DNA from 4 places in the Micromonospora sp. NPDC023814 genome. Region 1 is predicted to be linked to each of the others. Evidence: riboswitches for the same ligand, from Rfam matches in the RefSeq annotation. Region 1 holds a riboswitch; each other region holds the start of a gene.
The links. Region 1 has a riboswitch for cyclic di-AMP ahead of AB0G14_RS07715 (C39 family peptidase). Riboswitches for the same ligand answer to the same signal wherever they lie in the genome.
Positions count from the first base shown of each region.

Region 1 (5,205 bases):
GACGTGTCCGGGGTGATCTCCGACTACCTCTACTCCGGCAAGCCGTACGCGGTCACCGACATGGGCGACGAGGGCGACCGGTTCGCCGAGCGGTTCCCGCTGGCCGGCTCGGGCTACGTGCTGCGCCGCGACATGTCCAACGTGGACGAGGTGCTGGCCGCGCTGCTCGACACCGACCCGCTCGCCGCCGCCCGCTGGGCCACCCGGAGCCGCTACCTGGGCGACTTCCCGGCCGAGTCGTACGCCGAGGCGTTCCTGGACGCCGCGCGGCGGCAGCTCGACGCGGACTGGAACCCGCCGACGCCGCGCGCCGTTGGCGGGACCGGCCTGCCGGTCGAGCCGGACGAGGCGACCCTCTCCGCCACCACCTGACCGGCCGGCACCTCGCGGGTCAGCGGTACGGGTCGACCAGCTCCAGGACGGCCTCGGGGGCCTCGACGTGGGCGTTGTGGCCCAGGCCGGGCAGGGTGGCGACCGGCACGCCCAGCTCCTTGAGCTGGGCGTCGGTGACCATGGGGTCGTGCTCGCCGCGGGCCAGCAGCACCGGCACGTCCGTCGCCGCCAGCAGGGTCGGCAGGTCCGGCTCCCCCACCCCGAACGCGGCGGGGTCCATCGCCAGCCGCCAGCGGCCGTCGACCTGCCGCAGCCCGGCCTCGACCACGGGGTGGTCCGGCGCGAAGAGCCCGGTCAGGCCGGCCACCCGCAGGTACCGGCGGGCCGCCTCGTCCCGGCTGGCGAACCAGGTCACCGGCCGGGCGGCCAGCTCCCCGGCCTTCGCCAGCTCGGCCGGGGACCAGACGGCCTTGATGCCGAGCCCGACCACGGCGTCGACCGGCAGCCCGGCGCGGCGGGCGGCCAGCGCCAGCCCGACCACGCCGCCGAGGGAGTGCCCCAGCACGACGAGCCGGTCCCCCGCCGCGAGCCCCGCGGCGATCCGGTCGGCCAGCCCGGCGAACGAGTACGCCGACAGCGGCGGCGACCAGCCGTGGCCGGCGAGGTCCGGCGCCAGCCACCGCCCCGTCCACCGGCGCTCCAGCAGCGGCGCCCAGGGCAGCCACACGTCCCCGGTCGCGCCCATGCCGTGCAACAGCAGCAGGACGCGCCGGCCGTCCCGGTCACCCGATTCGTCGACCATAGGCCGCAGTGTGCCACCCGCCGTACGCCCCGGCGAGGGCCGTGACCCGGAGACGACATCGGGCGCCGGCTCCCGGGGTGGGGAGCCGACGCCCGACGGGTGTCTTTGTCAGGCGGAGTAGCCGCGGGTGGCGGCCCAGTTCGCCAGGGCGATGGTGGACATCCAGTACGACGCGGTCGCCGGGTTCGCCGAGTCGGCGATCTTCACCAGCCGGCCCTCGTCCTGGTAGCCCACGACGGCGATGTAGTGGCCGCCGGGGAAGGAGTGCCAGCCGCCGTCGGTGTCCGTGGCGCTGCCGGCGACGTTGACCACGACGCCCCGCCCGTCCGTGATGGCGGCGACCACGTCGGCCTGGAGCTGGTCCATCTGCGCCGGGGTCGCGGCACCGCCCGGGATCATCCGGGTCCGGTACGGGTCACCCTTCACCGTCGCGTTCAGCACCCGGGTGGTGTCCTCGGCCGAGTCGGTGCCCATCTCGTCGGTGCCCAGCTGGGCGCCGAGGGCGTCCTGGCTGCGCGCGATGCCGGCGGCGCTGAGGGCGTGCCGGACGGCGGCCGGACCGCAGTTGTAGAAGGTGGTCTGGGCCTGGTAGTCGTAGTCCAGGGACTTGGACTTCGGCGGCTCCGGCTTGCGGGTCAGGTCCGGGTTCGGGGCGGCGCTGGTGGCGCTGGCCGACGGAGCGGCGCTGGACGCGGCCGGGGCGCCGGCCGACGGGGCGGTCGCGATGCGGGCGTCGCCACGCGAGGCGACGCTGCCGTCCCGCAGCTCGCTCACGGCCACCGGGGCCTGTGCGGCGGCGGGTGCCTCGTCGGTGCCGGCCAGCAGCGCGCCGGTGCCCGACGCGAGCACGAGCGCCGCGGCCGACGCGGCGGCCACCTGGTACGGACGCTCGGACGTGAGGCGACGGAGCTGTCGCTTGAGGTGGTGCTTCACGGTTTCCTCCACGGGCTCGGGGGGTGAGCGGCCGCCGGTCCGCGCAGGGGGGACCGACCGCGCGGACGGCGTCCGGCGGTGGTGGACCACTCAGGGGATGCGCCCGGAATGCCGGGCGACGGGCGGTGACCGGTGAGTCAGCTCGCGGCGTGCGGCCGGGCGAGCGCGGGCACCGCGGCGCCGTGGAGGCGCCGGAACGACCGGGGGGCGGGTGGGTGCTGCACGAGGATGGAACTCCTTCCGACGCCGCCGACCGGGTTAGCTGACGGATTCGGGCGGGAAGAACGCCCTACCGCGGGGCCGTGGCCCGCGGATTCACCCCGATGTTGCACTGGGTCCCCGGCTCGCCTGTTCACGATTAGGCGGGTCGGCGCGGCGTCGCCTCTTGCGATCGGGTACCGCACCGGACGGGCCGACACTACTGGTCGGCCCGCGCCCTGCCAACCCGCTCCCACCTGCTTAAACCTTGATCGAGAGACTTTTTTTGCGGTCAGTTCGACACTGACGCGACTCAATGGGACGACCGTTTCCCGACGCACCTTGCGTCGACAACCGGACGAGCGGCGGACATCGGCGCGGAATCGCCGGCGGGAATCGGCCGGGCCGCGCCGGATGACCGGTTCGGCACCGCTATGACCGGCGTCACGAAATTGCCCGGCGGTTCAGCCCACCCGCGCGGGCCGCCAGCGCGCGGCGAGCGCGGGCCGGCGCCCGGCGGACACGGGCCGGGCCGCCGGGAGCCGGCCCGGCCGGAGCCGGACCGCTGCGGCGTACGCCTCCCCGGCCAGGGCCCGCGCCGCCTCGGCGGCCAGGTCGGCGTCCCGCCACGCCGACCGTTCCCGCTCGGCGGCGGCCCGGTGGTCGGCCCGCTTCGCGTCGCGTACCGCCCGGGCCAGCGCGATCTCCTGCTCGACCGGGTGCCGGCGGGGATCCCAGCCGGCCCGGCGGCCGAACACCTCGCGGAGTTGGCGGGTGGAGAGGTCGCCGCGCCAGTGGGCCGCCACCGCCGCGTGGTGCAGCCAGCGCTCGCGGGCGGCGTACTCGGCGGGCGTGCGCGGGGTGCGCGGGGCGGGCAGGGCGGCGGCGCCGGTGAAGCGGCGGGCGGCGGTCTCCGCCTCGTCGTACGCCCGCCAGGCCCGGTCGGCCTCCTCCTGGGCGGCGAGCCAGTCGGCCCGCCACCGTCGGGCGGCGTGGGCGGCCCGGCCCGCCGCGACGGCCACCTCCTCGGCGTAGCGGCGCAGGTCGGCCGCCTCCGCCACGGGGTCGACCGCGGGCGGGGCGACCGGCTCGTCGGCGGGACGGACCCGCTCGGGGTGGGCGACCAGCACGGCGAGCACGGTCAGGGCCAGCAGGAGCAGGGCGGACCAGATGGCGGCGGCCCGCGGCACCTCGATCAGGAACTGGTAGACGACGGTCTCCATGGTCGGCACCTCACGGGGAGCGAGTGCGGCAGCGGGGCGCACGCGGCGCCCGGGTGGCGGGGCTCGGCGGTGCCACGTCCCGCCGCCGGGATGTGGCGCGGGTGGTGGAGAGCGGAGGACGGGCACCCTTGTCAACGCCTGCGGTGGCGAAAGGGGCCCTTCCTACGCCGTGCGGCGGGCGCGGTCGCGGGGCGCGCGGGCCCCGCGGGGTGGTGCGGATCAAACGTGCGGCGGGCCCCGGGGGCCGGCCGTCACCGGGGTGCGCCCGACCGGCGCGGGGGCCGGGCCGACGGTGACGGCCCCGGCGGCTGCGCCCGGGTCGGCCAAAGCGGCGGGGTGGCCGGGGCCGGTGGCGGCCCGGTCGACGGCGGCGGCCCGGTCGGGGTCGGCACCGTCGGCGACGACGCGGTGGTCGGCGACGGCCACGGGCGGGTCGGCGGGTGCCATCGTGACGGGGAGTGCCGGGGCCGGGGGCGCCCAGGCGTCAGCCGGGGGCACCCAGGTGTCGGTCGAGGGCACTCCGGCCTGGGCCGGGGCAGCGGGGAGGGCCCCGGCGCCGACGGCGAACGCGACCGCGACGGCGAGGCCGGTCAGCAGCCGCGCGGCCCACCGCGCCACCCACCACAGGGGACAGGTGAGCGCGACGGGAAGCACGCGACCACGCTACCGCCGATGCCGCCGGTCCGCATCGCCGCCGGGCGTGTCCCGTGTGCGGCGGTCTCGGCGGCCCTCCGGCCCGATGCTCTGCGCGTCCGGCCGCCCACCCCGGACCGCACGGACCAGGGTGGACGGGTAGTCCGGCTACTCCGGTTGGTCGACCTGCGTCAATGGACGCGGTCGTCCTACGCCCGGGGGAGCGGCCGGCCGGCCGTCGCACGGGGCTCGGCGTACGCCGGTCGATGGTCCGCCTCCGGCTCGGCATGCCGGGGGCGCGGCACGACGCGCCCCCGCTCCCCCGGCGGCCGCTGCCGCGGGGCGGCCACACCCTCGACCGGCGGCAGCGCCCGGGCCGGGCGGCGCGGGCCGAGCAGCCGCATCATCGGCGTCTCGACGAAGCGGTGCAACGCTCCGGCGAGGGCCAGGTTGACCAGCAGGAAACCGAGCACCGCGGCCAGCCCCCACCAGCCGCGGTAGCCGACGCCCCAGTCGCTGGTGAGCCGGAGCACGGTCACCATCACCAGCACGTGCACCAGGTAGAAGGCGAAGGAGACCTCGCCGAGCCAGACCATCGGCCGGGACCGCCACGGCGACCGCCGCCCGCGCACGTCCGCGTCCGCCGCCGCGGTGATGACCAGGATGTACGCCACGGCGAGCAACGCCGCCCACAGCTCGGCGCGCACCCACTGCGCGGCGACCACCCAGGTGGCCACGAAGACCAGGCTCGCCACCGGCAGGCCCGGCCCCCGCCACCGGCCGCGCCGCATCAGCTCGGCGGCGGCCACGCCCATCCAGAACTCCAGGGACCGGACGGGCGGGAAGATCTGGGTGAACCACCAGCGGCTGTCCTCGGGCACCAGGGCCTGGGCCGGCCAGAGCGCCAGGATCAGCAGCGGCACCGCGACGACCACGGTCCACAGTGCCCATGGCCGGGCCCGGCGGAGCAGCGGCAGCGCCAGCGGCAGGCAGAGGTAGAAGAAGAACTCGCAGGACAGCGACCAACTGACCGTGTTGATGCTGTAGAACGCGCCCGGCCGGGGGTCCCACGCCTGGAGCAGG
Region 1 covers NZ_JBFAAF010000010.1:59,424-64,628, forward strand. The annotation lists gene AB0G14_RS07705 (CDP-glycerol glycerophosphotransferase family protein) at 1-372, shown strand, start outside; gene AB0G14_RS07710 (alpha/beta hydrolase) at 392-1,135, opposite strand; gene AB0G14_RS07715 (C39 family peptidase) at 1,244-2,080, opposite strand; cyclic di-AMP (ydaO/yuaA leader) riboswitch at 2,301-2,443, opposite strand; gene AB0G14_RS07720 (hypothetical protein) at 2,731-3,489, opposite strand; gene AB0G14_RS07725 (hypothetical protein) at 3,709-4,143, opposite strand; gene AB0G14_RS07730 (acyltransferase) at 4,332-5,205, opposite strand, start outside.

Region 2 (5,205 bases), on a different contig from region 1:
GCCCGCGTGGCGGCCAGCTCCGCCATCTCCACCGCCTGCCGGTGGTGCGGAATCATCATCTGGGCGAACATCGCGTCGGCGTCGCCGAAGGCGGCCGCGCCGGACGCGGTGGCCGCCGGCCCGCTGGTGGCGGGCGTGCCGTGCCCCGCGCCCGGGGACGAGTGCCCGTCGCCGCCGCAGGCGGTCAGGACGAGGGCGGCGGTGACGGTGGCGCCGGCCAGGGCGGCACGGCACGCAATGGTACGAGTGGTCACGTCTGGGCCTTTCGGTGTCAAAACGTACGCAGCAGGACGGGGACGCGGACCGGCCGACCGGGCCGCGCCGGGGCGTCCTATCTGCGCAGCACCGAGACTGTGGCGAGCCGCAGGCCGACCGGCCGGGACGGCGGAGCACGGGGCGACCGGGCCGGCCCGCCCGACCCCTGGCCCGCCAGGCCGGCGGCCGGTACGCCGGCCAGCAGCAGCACGGCGAGCAGCAGCGGAGCGGCGAGCGCGCCCAGCACCGCCAGGCACACGCCCCACCAGGGCAGCTCGCCGCCCGGCCCGCCGGACGGGAGGAACCGCTCGTGCGGGCAGTCGCCCGAGCAGCCCACGACGCCGGACAGCGCCGCCGGGACGACGTACGCGATGGCGGGGACCTGACCGAGCGGCGCGGCGGCGTCGTGACGGGGCAGCGCGGCGGGGACCTGACCGAACGGCGCGGCGGTGTCGTGACGGGGCAGCGCCTGCGACGCGCCGTCGTGCGCACCGGCCGCGGCGACGGCGTGCGCGGAAACCTCGGCGGAATGGCCCACGGCGTGCGAGCCGTGGCCGAGGGTGTGCATCGCGGCCAGGCCGAACAGCGTGCCGACGAGCAGCAGCAGCCGGGCCCATCGCCCCGCCGTCACCGTCGCCGCCGCCCGCACACCGACCACGGTAGTCCCCGGGGCCGGTGCGGCTGGGGGCCACCGGCACAGTCGACGGCGAATCCGCCCCGGACGAGACCGCGGTGTCGGCCACCACGGGACGGTCGACCGGCGGCACCCGGCAGTGACATGGTGGTGACCGACGGTTGCCGGACGGGCGGCCCGCAGCCGACACCAGCCCTCACAACCTGCGACCGGATGTCGGGATGGCTACCATTCGGCCGGTGGCCCTCCGCACTCCGCGCCGCCCGCACCGTCGCCCCGACCGGGCGGCGGTACCGAACGACCGCGACGGGCCGGGCCGGGCCGTCGCGGTGCGCGACCGGCCCGCCACCCCAGGGCGATCCGTTGCGGCGGTCACCCGGGCACGCCGAACCGACCGGCCTGCCGGCACGTACCCCGCCCTGGATTCGTTGGGAGACACTCGATGGGCGCCGACCACACCCGTCCCGCACCGTCCGCCCCGCCGAGGGTGCGACGGATCCTCGTCGCGACGGTGGTGCCCCTGTTCGTCGCCACCCTGATCGCGGCCCTGCTGCTCTGGCCGTGGGACGCCCCGGACGCCGCGCCCGGCACCGATCCGCCCCGCCACCACGGCACGGTGACCCGGGTGGTGACGGAGCCGTGCCCGCCCACCCCGGAGGCGCCGGAGGGCGCCCCGGGCGCCGCGGAGGGCCCCTGCGGCACGGTGACCGTACGCGTCGACGACGGCCCCGACGCCGGCCAGCAGGTGGAGACGCCCGTACCGGCAGGGCCGGGGGCGCCGACGGTCGCGGTCGGCGACGAGATCATCCTGGTCCAGCTCACCGATCCCGCCGACCCCTCGGCGAGCGCCTACAACATCGCCGAGCACCAGCGCGGCAAGCCGCTGCTCTGGCTGGTGGTGCTGTTCGCCGCCGCGATCGTCGCGTTCGGGCGGTGGCGGGGGCTCGCGGCGCTGGCCGGCCTGGCGGCGAGCTTCGCCATCCTGCTGACCTTCGTGCTGCCCGGCATCAGCGCCGGCAGCCCACCGCTGCTGGTCGCGGTCGTCGGCGCGGCACTGATCATGTTCGTGGTGCTCTACCTGACGCACGGGGTGACCGCGCAGACCTCGGTCGCCGTCCTCGGCACGCTGGGCAGCCTGGTGCTGACCGGCGTGCTCGGCACGATCGCCACCGCGGCGACCCACCTGACCGGGTTCGGCACCGAGGACGCCACCACGCTGTCGATGTTCCAGGCCGACGTCGACCTGCACGGCCTGCTGCTCGCCGGGATCATCATCGGCTCGCTCGGCGTGCTCGACGACGTCACCGTGACGCAGGCCGCGACGGTCACCGAGCTGGCGCACGCCAACCCGGGGCTGTCCCGGATGCAGCTGTACCGGGCGGCCACCCGGGTCGGCCGCGCGCACATCGCCTCGACGGTGAACACCATCGTGCTGGCGTACGCCGGGGCCTCGCTGCCGGTGCTGCTCCTGCTGACCGCCGACTCCCGGGCGGTGAGCCAGATCCTGACCAGCGAGTTCCTGGCCCAGGAGATCGTCCGCAGCGCGGTCGCCACCCTGGGCCTGATCGCCGCCGTGCCGCTGACCACCGGGCTCGCGGCCGTGGTGACCACGGCCGGCCGGCGCGGCGACGAGTCAGCCGACCGCGGCGCACCCCCGACCCCGCCGGCCCCCCGGCCGGCAGCCGACCGGTCCGAGGCGCTGGAGGCCCTCAGCGGGCCGCGCGCCGGAAACACCCCCTCCGCCGCCCCCGCCGGGTGGCCCGACCGAAACGGGAGCACGGACACCGCATGGTGAAACTCCTCAGCGTGACCGATCAGGACGTCCCGCCTGATAAACGCGTCACTGGTCACCCTCCGCCGTTACGAAATAACGCATTTAGTCGGCTTAGGGACGTAGATCCCCGGGAGGGCTCTCGGGTAACCTCGCTGCCGGTCACCGCCGAAGGCGCGCAGCGGCGCCTGCGGTGCCGCCGCCCAATCGCCGCCAGGCGAGCCGGGGACCCAGGTACGTGGGGTGAATCCGCGACAGCGGTAGGGGCCACTTCCGCCCCGAACCCGTCAGCTAACCCGGTCGGCGGTCGACGGAAGGGAAAACTGTGACGGCACCCCTACGCCGCTGGTTGACACCTGTGGTGGCCGTGATCGCCGCCCTGGCCGTCTTCGCCGGGCCCCTCCCGGCGGCGGCCGCACCCACCCCCCCGGCCCAACCCTCCGGCCACGGGGACGACGAGCCCAAGCTGCTGAACGACCTGATCGAGACGCGGAACCGCAGCTACGTCCAGGCCAAGGCGAAGCTCGCGAAGTCGAAGAAGCGCCAACTGGAACTGGCCCTGGAGGTCGACCGGGCGCAGGCCGACCTGGCAGCGCTGGCCCCGCAGGTGAGCCAGATCGCCGCCCAGTCCTACCGGACCGGGCGGATCGGCGCGGTGTCGATGCTGTTGGACACCGCCAGCCCCGACTCGTTCGTCAAGCGCGCCGCCGCCCTCGACGAGCTGAACCTGGTCAACGCCAAGAAGCTCGCCGAGGTGAACGCGGTCAAGAACCGCGCCGAGCAGGCCAAGCTGGCGCTCGACGCCGAGGTCCGCGAGCAGCAGAAGCTGACCAACGAGATGGCCCGCGGCAAGCGCGAGGCGGAGAAGGCGCTCGCCCTGGTCGGCGGCAGGGGGCTGACCGGCGGCAAGGTGGTCGCCACCTCGCCGGTGGCCCGGATGGCACCGGGTCGTACTGCCGACGGCGACTGGAAGCCCCTGTCCTGCACCGAGAACGACCCCACCACCTCCGGCTGCATCACCGCGCGCACCCTGCACATGTACAAGGAGGTCAAGCGGGCCGGCTTCAACCGCTTCGTCGGCTGTTACCGCTCCGGCGGGCCGTACGAGCATCCGAAGGGCCGGGCCTGCGACTGGTCGCTGCAGAGGAGCGGCTTCTCCCCCTGGCACAACGACGACACCTACATGTACGGCAACAACCTGACCGCGTTCCTGGTCCGCAACGCCGACCGGCTCGGCATCTACTACGTGATCTGGAACCGGCAGATCTGGTTCCCGGCGACCGGCTGGAAGTCCTACAGCGGCCCGTCGAACCATACGGACCACGTGCACGTGTCCCTGCTCTGACGCAGCCAACGACAGGGCCGCCCCGCGTCTGCGGGGCGGCCCTGTCGGCGTCTCTAGACCCTGTCGGCAGCTGTAGCCCTCTCGGACGCTGTCGGCGTCTCTGCGACCCGCTCCGGCGTCGCGCGGCCCGGTCCGGACGGGCTGTGGGCCCTGTCGGCGCTTCGGCGCTCTCGGCGCTTCTGGGACCCGTGGGCGGTTGAGGCCCACTCGGCGTCCGTCGGCTCCCGTCGACGGGCGTCGGCGTCCCGAGCCGGGCCGAGCGAAGGAACGGGTCAGGCGAGGGCGGCACTGACGGCAGGCTGCGCCCCGTCGACCGCGCCCGGCCCGTTGGCCACCTCGGCGCCCCCCCGCGCCTCGCCGGCGGACACGGCGGTCACCGCCCGCGCCTCGCCGGCCGCCAGCCGGTACGACATGCCCACGACGGCGCAGCGCCCGGCGGCCACCTCGGCGGCGAGCACGGCCGACCTGTCCAGCATCGCCTCGACGGTCTGCGCGATGTGGATGTCGACGATGCGGTCGATGTCGTCCACGCCCTCGGCGGCGGCGCGGCGCAGGCTGGGCACCACGGCGTCCACCACGGCGCCCAGGTGCCCGGCCGGGGACGTGCCGGTGGCGTCCGCCGTACGGGCCGCCTGGACCGCCCCGCAGGAGTCGTGCCCGAGCACCACCACCAGTGGTGTGCGCAGGACCGTCACGGCGTACTCGACGCTGCCCAGCACCTCGGGGCCGACCGTGTGCCCGGCGGTGCGTACCACGAAGAGGTCGCCGAGGCCGCGGTCGAAGATGATCTCTGCGGCGAGCCGGGAGTCGGAGCAACCGACGATCACCGCGAACGGGTGCTGCCCGTCCGCGACCGCGGCACGGTGCCCGGCGTCCTGGTTGGGGTGGCGGGGGGTGCCGGTGACGAACCGGCGGTTGCCGGCCTGCAACTCGGCGAGCGCCTGCTCCGGACCGCCCGGAGTGGGGAACGCGTCCCGCACGGCGGTCGGGTCTCCCGGTGCCGGCTCCGACGACTTCCGCTCCGGGCCCGGCTGAGCGCCGGGGGATCCGGGACGACTCATCTCCCTCACCTCGTCCCTCACGAACGACCTGGTCACCCCGGCCGACGCTGGGCGCGGGCTGCCCCCACGGTCACACGCACCCGAAGGTACGTCAAGGGATGCGTGATATGCGTTTCATATGTTCGCGCCCGCCCGCAGA
Region 2 covers NZ_JBFAAF010000025.1:59,829-65,033, reverse strand. The annotation lists gene AB0G14_RS15825 (DUF305 domain-containing protein) at 1-254, opposite strand, end outside; gene AB0G14_RS15820 (hypothetical protein) at 332-904, opposite strand; gene AB0G14_RS15815 (YibE/F family protein) at 1,332-2,684, shown strand; cyclic di-AMP (ydaO/yuaA leader) riboswitch at 2,851-2,982, shown strand; gene AB0G14_RS15810 (hypothetical protein) at 2,986-4,005, shown strand; gene AB0G14_RS15805 (carbonic anhydrase) at 4,278-5,066, opposite strand.
Region 2: it holds a riboswitch for cyclic di-AMP, as region 1 does, so the genes downstream of both, AB0G14_RS15810 (hypothetical protein) here and AB0G14_RS07715 (C39 family peptidase) in region 1, are expected to answer to the same signal.

Region 3 (5,205 bases), on a different contig from region 1:
GGCCCGGTAGTACTCGCCGGGGAGCACCGTGCCGACGGCGTACCGCTGGCCGGCCGAGAGGGTGTACTGGAGCGGGGAGATCGGCTGGTAGGGCACGCCGGCCGGGTAGGCGGCCTGCTCCGGGTACGCCCGGCCGTAGACCGGGATGGTGGCCTTGCCGGCCTTCGGGGTCACCACGAAGCCCACGGACCACTTCGCGGTCGGCTTCGAGGCGGGGTTGTGGAACCACGCCTTCTGGCCGAGGTACCAGATCGCGGTCCAGTCCCCCTGCACCTCGGCCAGCGCGTACGTCTGCCCGGCGGAGGCCCGGGCGCCGTGGTCGGAGATGTACATCGTGTTCGGGGTGCCGTCGGGCCGCAGCGCGATGTCGTTGACCAGCGGCGCGTCGTGGCTCGGCGCGCTGTGCAGGATCACCGCGGACGAGCCGCGCAGCGGGCAGGGAGCCACCGGCGGGGGCGGGTTCGGCACGCCGGGCGGCTGCCGGTTGCAGCCGGTGAACTGCGGCTGGTTGGTGGCGAAGTCCGGGTCGATCGTGACCAGCCCCGTGTGCGGCGTGCCGGTCGACGTGAACGGCGCCTTGAGCAGGTCGAAGTAGTGCGACCAGTCCCAGTACGGGCCCGGGTCCCAGTGCATGCCGCGCACGGTCGAGGCGACGGTGCCGGGGACGTTGTCGTGCCCGATGATGTGCTGCCGGTCCAGCGGGATGTTGTACCGCAGCGCCAGGTGGCGGACCAGCTTGGCGGAGGTGCGGTACATCGCCTCGGTGTACCAGGTGCCGTGCCCCGCGAAGCCCTCGTGCTCCAGGCCGATGGACTTGGCGTTCACGTACCAGTTGCCGGCGTGCCAGCCGACGTTCTTGGTCTTGATGTGCTGGGCGATGTGGCCGTCCACCGAGCGCAGGGTGTAGTGCCAGCCCACCCGCCTCGGGTCCTTGACCAGGTTGACGCTGGGGCCGAAGTAGCCCTCGGTGTCGTGGATGACGATGTACTCGATCTTCTGCTGGGCCGGCCGGTCGGCGAGGTCGTGGTTGCCGTAGTCCCCCACGGTCGGGCCGTACTGCACGTAGGGCGCCGGGATCCACTCGCAGGAGATCGTGTCGGGGCACTCCAGCCCGTCGGGCCGGGCGACCTTGCGCAGGCCCAGCCGGTCGAGCCAGGAGCGTTCCGGCTGCACCGCGCGGGCGGCGAGGGTGACCCGCTGCCCGTCGTCGGTCAGCCGGCTGTCGCCGGCGGCGATGGTGGCGTACACCTCGTTGGCGAAGGCCGCCGCGGCGTCGGTGCTGTCCGCGCCGGAGTAGCGGGCCACCGCGCCGTACCAGGCCGCCGGGTCCGTGTCGGCGCCGACCGGGGCGCCGATCTCCTTCTGGTACGCGGCCAGCAGCGCCGCGCCGCCACGGATGTTGGCCGTGACGTCCGTGCGCAGCGCCTCCTCGCTGGCGCCGGTCAGCCCGGCGGCGGCGTCGAGCGTCCGCAGCGAGGCTTCGGCGGGAGGCTGGGCGGCCGGCGGCTCGTGCGCCTCGGCCAGGGACGGGCGGGAGTCGTCGCCCCGCGGGTCCTCGGTGCCCTCGTCGTGGTGGGTGCCCCCGGGCAGCGCGGCGACGTACTCCGCGTCGGTGAGGTGCATCGGTCCGAAGCCGCCGCTGGTGCTCGGCGTTCCGGCGTTGGTGTCCCAGCGGGACTGCAGGTAGGAGACTCCGAGCAGGACGCTCTCCGGCACGCCGTACTCCGCAGCCGCGGCGGCGTACTGCTGCTGCCGGTCGGTCGTCGGCGCGGCGGCGGCGGTTCCGGCGGCGGTGAGCGGCGTCGCCGCCAGGGCGGCCGCCACGGCGGCGGCCAGCAGGACGCGTCTGCTCCTCGATGTCGCTGACAGGTGCATCAGACCCCCAGGTCGGACGGGCGAATGTGGGGCCACCTTCGCCCCGGTCGGCACCTCTGGTCAATACCTTTCCATCTATCACTTCGTAAGGAAGGAAATCTTCGTCGCCGGGGTTGCGGGCCTCCCCGGGCCGCGTGAATACGGTGTGTCACGGCGCGATGGGTTGCGGATCGATAACGACGGTCTCTACTCTGGTCATTCGTCGGCCGGCGACAGTCCGCCCATCCGGGGCGGTAACGGTCCGACACCGCCGAGTCGCTCCCGAGCGAGCCGGGGACCCAGGTACCCCGGGGTGAATCCGCAGCACCTGCGGTAGGGCGTCCCCTTCCCGCCCGAACCCGTCAGCTAACCCGGTAGGCGGTACGGGAAGAAGGAGTACGGAGCCCGGTGGCACACCATGCCCCGCGGCCACCGTCGACACGGTCGGCACCCGCCGGCCCGACGACGGCTGCGCCGCGCCCACGCTGGTACCGCTGCACCACCGCCCTCGCCGCCCTGGCCGCGTTCGCCGTCGTCCTGACCGGCGGCGCCACGGCGGCCCACGCCGAACCGACGGTCGCCGAGATCGAGCGCCAGATCGACGAGGACTGGAACAAGCTCGAACCGATCATCGAACGGCACAACGCCACCCGCCAGGACCTGGCCGCCAAGCGCAGGCAGGCCGACGCCCTCGCCAGGCAGATCGAGCCCTTGGAACGGCAGGTCGAGCAGGCGATGGAGGAGGTCAGCGCGCTGGCCGTCCGCGCCTACAAGGGCGAGAACGTCTCCGCCGTCAACGCCCTGCTGGGCAGCCGCTCGCCTGACCAGATGGTCGGCCAGCTCGAACTGCTCGACCGGTTCGCCCAGCACCAGCAGCAGGACGTGCGGCAGGTCGCCGAGCTGCGCGACCGGCTGGCCGAGAAGAAGGCCCCGCTCGACGAGATGGTCGTCCAACTCGGCCGGACGGAGGCCCAGCTCGCCGCGAAGAAGAAGCAGATCAACGCCGAGATCGACCGGCTGCAGAAGCTGCGGCTGCGGATCTACGGCAGCGGCGGCGGCGGTTCGCTGCGCCCCGCCCCCTGCCCGGCCAGCTATCCCGGTGGCGGGGCCGGCACCGCCGTCAAGTTCGCCTGCGCCCAGATCGGCAAGCCCTACGTCTGGGGCGCCGAGGGCCCGAACGCGTACGACTGCTCGGGCCTGATGCTCGCTGCCTGGGCGAAGGCCGGGGTCTCGCTGCCGCACAACGCCGCGCAGCAGCGCCGGGTCACCGCGACCATCACCCGCGGCGAGCTGCGCCCGGGAGACCTGGTCTTCTACTACAGCGACCTGCACCACGTCGGCATGTACGTCGGCGGGGGCTGGGTGGTGCACGCCTCCCGAGCCGGGGTGCCGGTCAAGATGAAGAAGGTCGACGACGGCCCGATCCACAGTTACGGCCGCCCCGGCTGAACCGCCTCGTCGCGTACGACGGAAAGGGCCCGCTCCGGCGCGCGGCGCGGAGCGGGCCCTTTCGTGGTCGTCAGCGGGTCGGCCAGGTGCGCCAGTGCTGCCAGGAGCGGCTCGGGGTCGGGCCGCGCTGCCCCTGGTAGCGCGAGCCGTAGACGGCCGAGCCGTACGGGTGCTCGGCCGGCGACGAGAGCCGGAAGATGCAGAGCTGACCGATCTTCATGCCCGGCCAGAGGGTGATGGGCAGGTTGGCCACGTTGGACAGCTCCAGCGTCACGTGGCCGGAGAAGCCCGGGTCGATGAAGCCCGCGGTGGAGTGGGTGAGCAGGCCGAGCCGTCCCAGGCTCGACTTGCCCTCCAGCCGCCCGGCGAGCTGGTCGCCGAGGGAGATCACCTCCAGCGTCGAGGCGAGCACGAACTCGCCCGGGTGCAGCACGAACGGCTCGCCCTCGGGCACCTCGACCATCGACGTCAGGTCGTCCTGCTGCATCGCCGGGTCGATGTGGGTGTAGAGATGGTTGTTGAAGACCCGGAAGAGCTTGTCCAGGCGTACGTCGATGCTGGACGGTTGCACCAGCGTGGGCTCGAACGGCTCCAGCGCGAGCGTGCCCGCCTTGATCTCGGAGACCAGGTCGCGGTCGGAGAGCAGCATCGCACCACCTTAGCGAGCGATGTGCGTGACCTGCGTGTCGGACTACCTGTTCGTACACGTGTTCGATAGAATGTCGGCATGGCTTCCTGGTCCGAATTCGCCGCCGACGAGCCCCGCCTCGCCGACGGGATCCGCTCCCTCATGCAGCAGTACGGGCCGGGCTTCGGCTACCTGGCCACCGTCCGCGCCGACGGCGGGCCCCGGGTCCATCCCGTCTCTCCGGTGATCACCGACGAGGGGCTCTTCTGCTTCGTGGTCGACTCGCCGAAGCGGCGTGACCTGGAACGCGACGGCCGCTACGCCCTGCACTCCTTCCCGCCGGAGGAGAGCGACGACGAGGCCTACGTCGCCGGCCACGCCCGGCCGGTCACCGACCCGGCCCGGGTGGCCCGGCTGGCCCGCAGCCACCGGGCCGCGCCGCAGGTCGACTGGCGGCTGTTCGAGTTCACCGTCGACGTGGCGATGCTCGCCCGTCGGGAGCCGGGCGTCGCAGGCGGTGCCGGCGAGGGGCACGGCCGGCCCGCCGTCCAGGTCTGGCTCGACCCCGGCGCGACCGCCGCCGGCGCCGCCCTGGTGCCCGAGACGCGGTCGGGGAGCGGCGGCAACCTCGCCGCCCGCCCGGCCGCCTGAGACGCGGTGCGGCGCCCCGGGCCGTCCCCGTCCGGGGCGCCGCACCGCCCCCCACCCCACCCCGAAGACGACGGTGCCGGCCCCGTCGAGCGGGGCCGGCACCGGTCGTGCGGGGGAACTACGCCGCGCGGTACGCGTTCCAGGCGGTCAGCATGCGGCTGGCCTGCCCGGCGGTGAACTGGTGCATGCAGGAGTCGTAGGTGTAGTCCATGAAGTTGGTGATCGGGTCGGCGCCCGGGGCGGTGCAGGTGTCCCGGCCGGTCGGGCACTGGAACGCCGGGGATGCCTCGGGCGCGGTGTCGCTGACGCTGTCACCCGAGCCGGAGCAGCCGCCCTGGAAGGTGTGGTAGAGGTTCAGCCAGTGGCCGACCTCGTGGGTGCCGGTGTCGCCCTGGTTGTAGTTGGTGGCCGTGCCGCCCGGCAGCGACTCGCTCAGCACGACGACGCCGTCCATGCTGTTCAGCTTCCGGGTCGGGAAGGTCGCCCAGCCGAGCAGGTCGTTGCTCAGCTCGCCCAGGTAGACGTTGAGGGTGTTCTTGCCGCCCTCGCGCAGCGAGGTCTTCATCGACCGCTCCGCCGACGAACCCTGCACGATCGGGTACCACGCCGGGTTGGTGACCCGG
Region 3 covers NZ_JBFAAF010000005.1:300-5,504, forward strand. The annotation lists gene AB0G14_RS03645 (peptidoglycan recognition family protein) at 1-1,875, opposite strand, end outside; cyclic di-AMP (ydaO/yuaA leader) riboswitch at 2,114-2,250, shown strand; gene AB0G14_RS03650 (NlpC/P60 family protein) at 2,263-3,303, shown strand; gene dcd (dCTP deaminase) at 3,374-3,952, opposite strand; gene AB0G14_RS03660 (pyridoxamine 5'-phosphate oxidase family protein) at 4,031-4,582, shown strand; gene AB0G14_RS03665 (zinc metalloprotease) at 4,701-5,205, opposite strand, start outside.
Region 3: it holds a riboswitch for cyclic di-AMP, as region 1 does, so the genes downstream of both, AB0G14_RS03650 (NlpC/P60 family protein) here and AB0G14_RS07715 (C39 family peptidase) in region 1, are expected to answer to the same signal.

Region 4 (5,205 bases), on a different contig from region 1:
GCCGGGTGCTGGAACGGGCGGCCCGGGACGCGGTGCCGGACGGCCCGGCCGAGCTACGCCTGCTCTACCGGGGCGAGCTGCTCCGGCTGGACCGCCGCGAGCTGGACGCCATCCGGGAGCGCGCGATGTCCCGGGGAGCCCGCCGCAACGAGGTGCGCCGCGCCGGCTTCGACGGCGTCTTCGCCGCGCTCTGGGCGCAGGCCCGTCGGCTGGGCATCGGCCGGCTGCCCGAGCAGCGCGCGTTCGAGGACGAGATCGCCGAGCGGCCGGAGTTCCGGGAGTTCCTCAAGGCGTGGTGGCCCCGGCTGCACCCCCGGCACGTGCTGGGCTGGCTGGCCCGCCCCGACCGGCTGCGCCGGTACGCCGGCGGGATCCTCTCCGGCGCCGAGGTCCGGCTGCTGACCGACGCGTACCGGAGCCTGGACCGCGTCGGGCTGACGATCGCCGACATCGCGCTGCTGGACGAGCTGGACGCGCTGCTCGGCAAGCCGATGAAGCCGGCCCGGCCGAAGCGGGACCCGTTCCAGCTGGCCGGCGGGGTCCGCGAGCTGAGCACGTTCGCCGACCGGCAGCGCGCGGCCCGCGAGGCGGCGCGGCAGCGCCCGGAGGACTACCGGGAGTACGCGCACGTCGTGGTCGACGAGTCGCAGGACGTCTCGCCGATGCAGTGGCGCATGATCGGCCGGCGCGGCCGGCTGGCCTCGTGGACGGTGGTGGGCGACCCGGCGCAGACCGCGTGGACGGGCGACCCGGAGGAGCTGACCCGGGCCCGGGACCAGGCGCTGGGCCGGCGCAAGCGGCACCACTTCACCCTGACCACGAACTACCGCAACTCGGCGGAGATCTTCGCGGTGGCGGCGGCCGAGATCCGCCGGCTGCACCCGGACCTCCCGCTGCCCAGGGCGGTGCGCTCCACCGGCGTCGACCCGGTCGAGCTGGTGGTGCCGCCGGTGGAGCTGGAGGCCGCCGTGGTGACGGCGGCCACGGCGCTGCTGGCCGAGGTGGAGGGCACCGTGGGCGTGATCACCCCGGTGCCCCGCCGGGACGAGGTGGCCGGGTGGCTGGGCGGGCTGGGCGCGCCGCGCCTACAGGTGGTGACCAGCCTGGAGGCCAAGGGCATGGAGTACGACGGCGTGGTCCTGGTCGCCCCGGGCGAGATCCGGGCCGACCCGGGTTCGGGCGTACGGACGCTCTACGTCGCGCTGTCGCGGGCCACCCAGCGGCTGACCACCGTCGACCCGACCGGCTGAGTCGTCCCGGCCGCCGCCGGGCAGTCACTTGCACATATTGCGATGTGAGCATAGATTGAACCGGGTCCGGACGGGTGACGGAAGGTGGGCGCGTGGGTGCAGGTCATGACCACCACCACGGGTCGGTCGCGAATGCCGCGCACCGCCACCGGGGCCGCCTCTGGGCGGCGTTCGCGCTGCTCGGCGCCCTGATGGTGGTGGAGGCGCTGGCCGCCTTCCGCACCGGCTCACTGGCCCTGCTGAGCGACGCCGGGCACATGTTCACCGACGTGCTCGGCATCGGCATGGCGCTCGCGGCGATCACCGCGACCCGCCGCGCCGGCGCGGACCCGCAGCGCACCTTCGGCCTCTACCGGCTGGAGGTGCTGGCCGCCCTGGCCAACGCCGTGCTGCTCTCCGGCGTCGCGGTCTACGTGGTCGTCGAGGCCGTACGCCGGTTCGGCGACCCGCCGGAGGTGCTCGCCGGCCCGATGCTCGCGGTCGCCGTGCTCGGCCTGCTCGCCAACGTGGCCGCCTTCGCCCTCCTGCGGTCCGGGGCGAAGGAGAGCATCAACATGCAGGGCGCGTACCTGGAGGTGCTGGGCGACCTGCTGGGCTCACTCGGCGTGATCGGCGCGGCCCTGCTGATCGCCGTCACCGACTGGTGGTGGGCGGACCCGCTGGTCGCGGTGGCGATCGGGCTGTTCATCCTGCCCCGCACCTGGCGACTCGGGCGCGCCGCGCTGCGCATCCTGGTGCAGGCCGCGCCGGAGCACCTCGAGGTCACCAGGGTGCACGACCGGCTGGCCGCCGTGCCCGGCGTGGCCGAGGTACACGACCTGCACGTCTGGACGCTGACCTCCGGGATGGAGGTGGCCTCGGCGCACCTGACCATGAAGCCGGGCGCGGAGGTCGGCGCGGTGCTCACCGCGGCCCGGACGGCCCTGCACGAGGACTTCCAGATCGAGCACGCGACGTTGCAGATCGAGCCGGGGGCGTCTCCCGGGGCCTGCGGGTCGGTTGAGTGGTAATGAGCACAGCCTTAAATCTGGGAGAGTATTGTTGACTTATGCCGGATTTGACGGTAAGCAGACAGGCACCCTCAGTCACCCGTGCTGCACCAGTCACACCGGCACCGGTAGGCTCGGTTCCGGCCTCCGCCAGGCGGCACCCACCGGTGCCGGCGGTGGCCGCCGCCTAATCGCCCGGCGGGGCGAACCGGGGAACCATGTTCGTGGGGTGCATCCGCGTCAGCGGTAGGGATCTTCCGTCCCGAACCCGTCAGCTAACCCGGTCGGCGGCTGACGGAAGGACACGTGTATGCCAGTGATGGCACCTGTACGACGACGCGCCGCCCGGTTGGCGGCCCTGATCGCCGTGACGCTCGCCCTCGGCGCCGCGGTCGCCCCGGTCACCACCACCCCCGCAGCGGCCGCCTCCCGGGCCGGCCTGCTCGCCGCGGCCCCCGGCCAGGACGAGGAGGGCGGCACGCCCGCCCTGCGGGCCCAGCTCGAAGCCGCCAGCAAGGGCTACCTGGACGCCAAGCGGGCGCTGGACACGTCGGTCAAGCGGCAGCAGCAGCTCGCCGCGCAGCTCAAGACGACCGAGAGCGAGCTGACCGAGCGGAGCAGCAAGGTCGGCGAGATCGCCGGGGTGGCCTACCGGACCGGCCGGCTGGGGGTGGCGTCCGCCCTGCTCAACAGCGGCTCGCCGGACGGCTTCATGGACCGGGCCGCCGCCCTCGACGCGGTGGCCGCCAACGAGGACCGGGCGCTCCGCGAGCTCCAGGAGACCCGCGACCAGGCCGCCCGCACCAAGCTCGCCCTGGACGGCGAGATCCGGGAGCAGCGCAAGCAGGTCACGCTGATGGCCAAGCGCAAGGACCAGGCGGAACGGGCGCTGACGGTGGCCAACCGGTCGCAGTCAAGCGGCGGCGGGCCGGGCGGCAGCTCCACCGCGACGGCGAAGCCGGCGCCGCGCAACTCCGACGGGTCCTGGCCGTCCGAGTCGTGCAGCGTCAACGACCCCACCCCCGCCAACGGCTGCATCACCCCGCGCACCCTGCACGCGCTCAACCAGGCCAAGGCGGCCGGCTTCACCCGCTACGTCTCCTGCTACCGCCCCGGCGGCTCCGGGGAGCACCCCAAGGGTCGCGCCTGCGACTTCGCGGCCCAGAAGGGCGGGTTCGGGGGCGACGCCACCGGCGGCGACAGGACGTACGGCAACAACCTGGCGGCGTACTTCGTCAAGAACGCCGACCGGCTCGCCGTGCTCTACGTGATCTGGTACAGGCAGATCTGGCTGCCCAGCAGCGGATGGAAGTCGTACAGCGGCGCCAACGGCGACCCGTCCAGCGACCACACCAACCACGTGCACCTGTCGGTCTACTGACGCCCCGGCCCCGGTGACCCGCTCGCGGGTCACCGGGGCGACCGCCTTCCCGCCGCCACCTCCCCGGCCGTCGGCCGGGGAGGTGGCGGCGTCGTCGATGCCCGGCTCAGGCGGGCGGTGACTCCGGCGGGTGCCCGCCCAGGGCGACGCCGAGCCGGGCCGCCAGCCCCAGGTGGGCGGCGCGCGCCTGGCGGAAGGCGTAGCCGAAGAGCGGGACCGGCGCGGTGAGGGTGATCTCGACGTCGATCCGGACCACGCCGTCCGGCTCGGCCCGCAGTCGGGTCCGGTTGCGCACCGTGGTGGCCGGCCACTGCCGCGCCACGGTGACGATCTCGTCCGGCCCGTCGACCAGGACGTCGGCCCGGTAGGTGACCGGCAGGCGCAGCGGCCCGACGGCCAGCCGGTCGGTGATGAGGTAGCTGGCCCGCGCGCCGCGACGGGGCGACACCCGGCGGACCCGGACGATCAGCGGGTGCAGGTCCTGCTGCCGGGCCGGGTCCGCGAGCAACCCCGCGGCGTCGGCGAGCGAGCAGCGCGCCTGGACGGTGTAGCTGAAGGAATCCCGCCTGAGCACGCCGTCTCCCCACCGTCGCCGTCGCCCGATCGTCGCGCACCGGCGGCGCGCTGGCAACGGCGCGCCGCTCCGCGCGCGGATGCCGGCCGTGCGATCCGCGCGCGTCACCGAGGCGTCCGACATCGACCTGTCGGGCCGCGGCGACGACTGACGCCAACGGGGCACCGGCGGGACCCCTGCCGGCGGGTCAGGCGCCGGGGAGGACCTCGGGGGCGGGCACGCCGGCGTAGTAGGGCTCAGGGGCGCCGAAGAGGCCGAGCAGGCCGGTCACCCAGAGCTGCCGGTGCACGAACCGGCTCGGCTCGGTGACGACGAGCTTGACGCCGCTCACCTCGGCGGTCTGGAAGCCGGCGACCATCGCGCTGATACCGACGGAGTCGATGAAGGTGACGAGCCTCATGTTGAGCTCGATCCGGCTGGGGCGCCCCTTGGCCAGGACCTCGGCGATCGCCTCGCGCACCTCGTATGCGGTGTCGACGTCGATCTCGCCCCGGGGGGCGATCTCGATGACACCACCGGGCATAACCGACTTCACGATCGACAGGCTCACGCGAGCACCTCCACTCGCCCGTCCGACGGGCGCCTCATCAGTACGCGGGCCGCGACCGAGAGTATTCCTCCGACGGCCTCGGTCGCCACCCCTCGGGATGAGCAATTCGCGGATGAGGGCGCACCAAGTCGCCCTTGTCCGGACTTTTCACTTCTTGTTCACCCAACGATCAGCTGCCGCTGACGCGTCGCCGACCCAGGGTAGCCGTCTCCCGCCGGCACCGCCCGGCACCCGAACTTCCTGGCGTGGCCGGCCCCGCTCCCGCCCGCGGGTTGCCCATCCTGCCTAGCATCGGCCCGGAGAGCGGGAACCACGACGGAAGGACGATCGATGATCAGGAGACTTGCCGCGCTGGCCGGCGTCGGCGCGTTGCTGGCCCTCGTGCTGGCCTGCGGCTTCGGCGGCGGCGACGATGACGACGACGATGACGACGACTTCGCGCGCGGCGTGATCGCGGTGGT
Region 4 covers NZ_JBFAAF010000009.1:95,132-100,336, forward strand. The annotation lists gene AB0G14_RS07230 (AAA family ATPase) at 1-1,250, shown strand, start outside; gene AB0G14_RS07235 (cation diffusion facilitator family transporter) at 1,343-2,260, shown strand; cyclic di-AMP (ydaO/yuaA leader) riboswitch at 2,414-2,545, shown strand; gene AB0G14_RS07240 (hypothetical protein) at 2,559-3,620, shown strand; gene AB0G14_RS07245 (SRPBCC family protein) at 3,727-4,194, opposite strand; gene AB0G14_RS07250 (STAS domain-containing protein) at 4,382-4,744, opposite strand; gene AB0G14_RS07255 (hypothetical protein) at 5,075-5,205, shown strand, end outside.
Region 4: it holds a riboswitch for cyclic di-AMP, as region 1 does, so the genes downstream of both, AB0G14_RS07240 (hypothetical protein) here and AB0G14_RS07715 (C39 family peptidase) in region 1, are expected to answer to the same signal.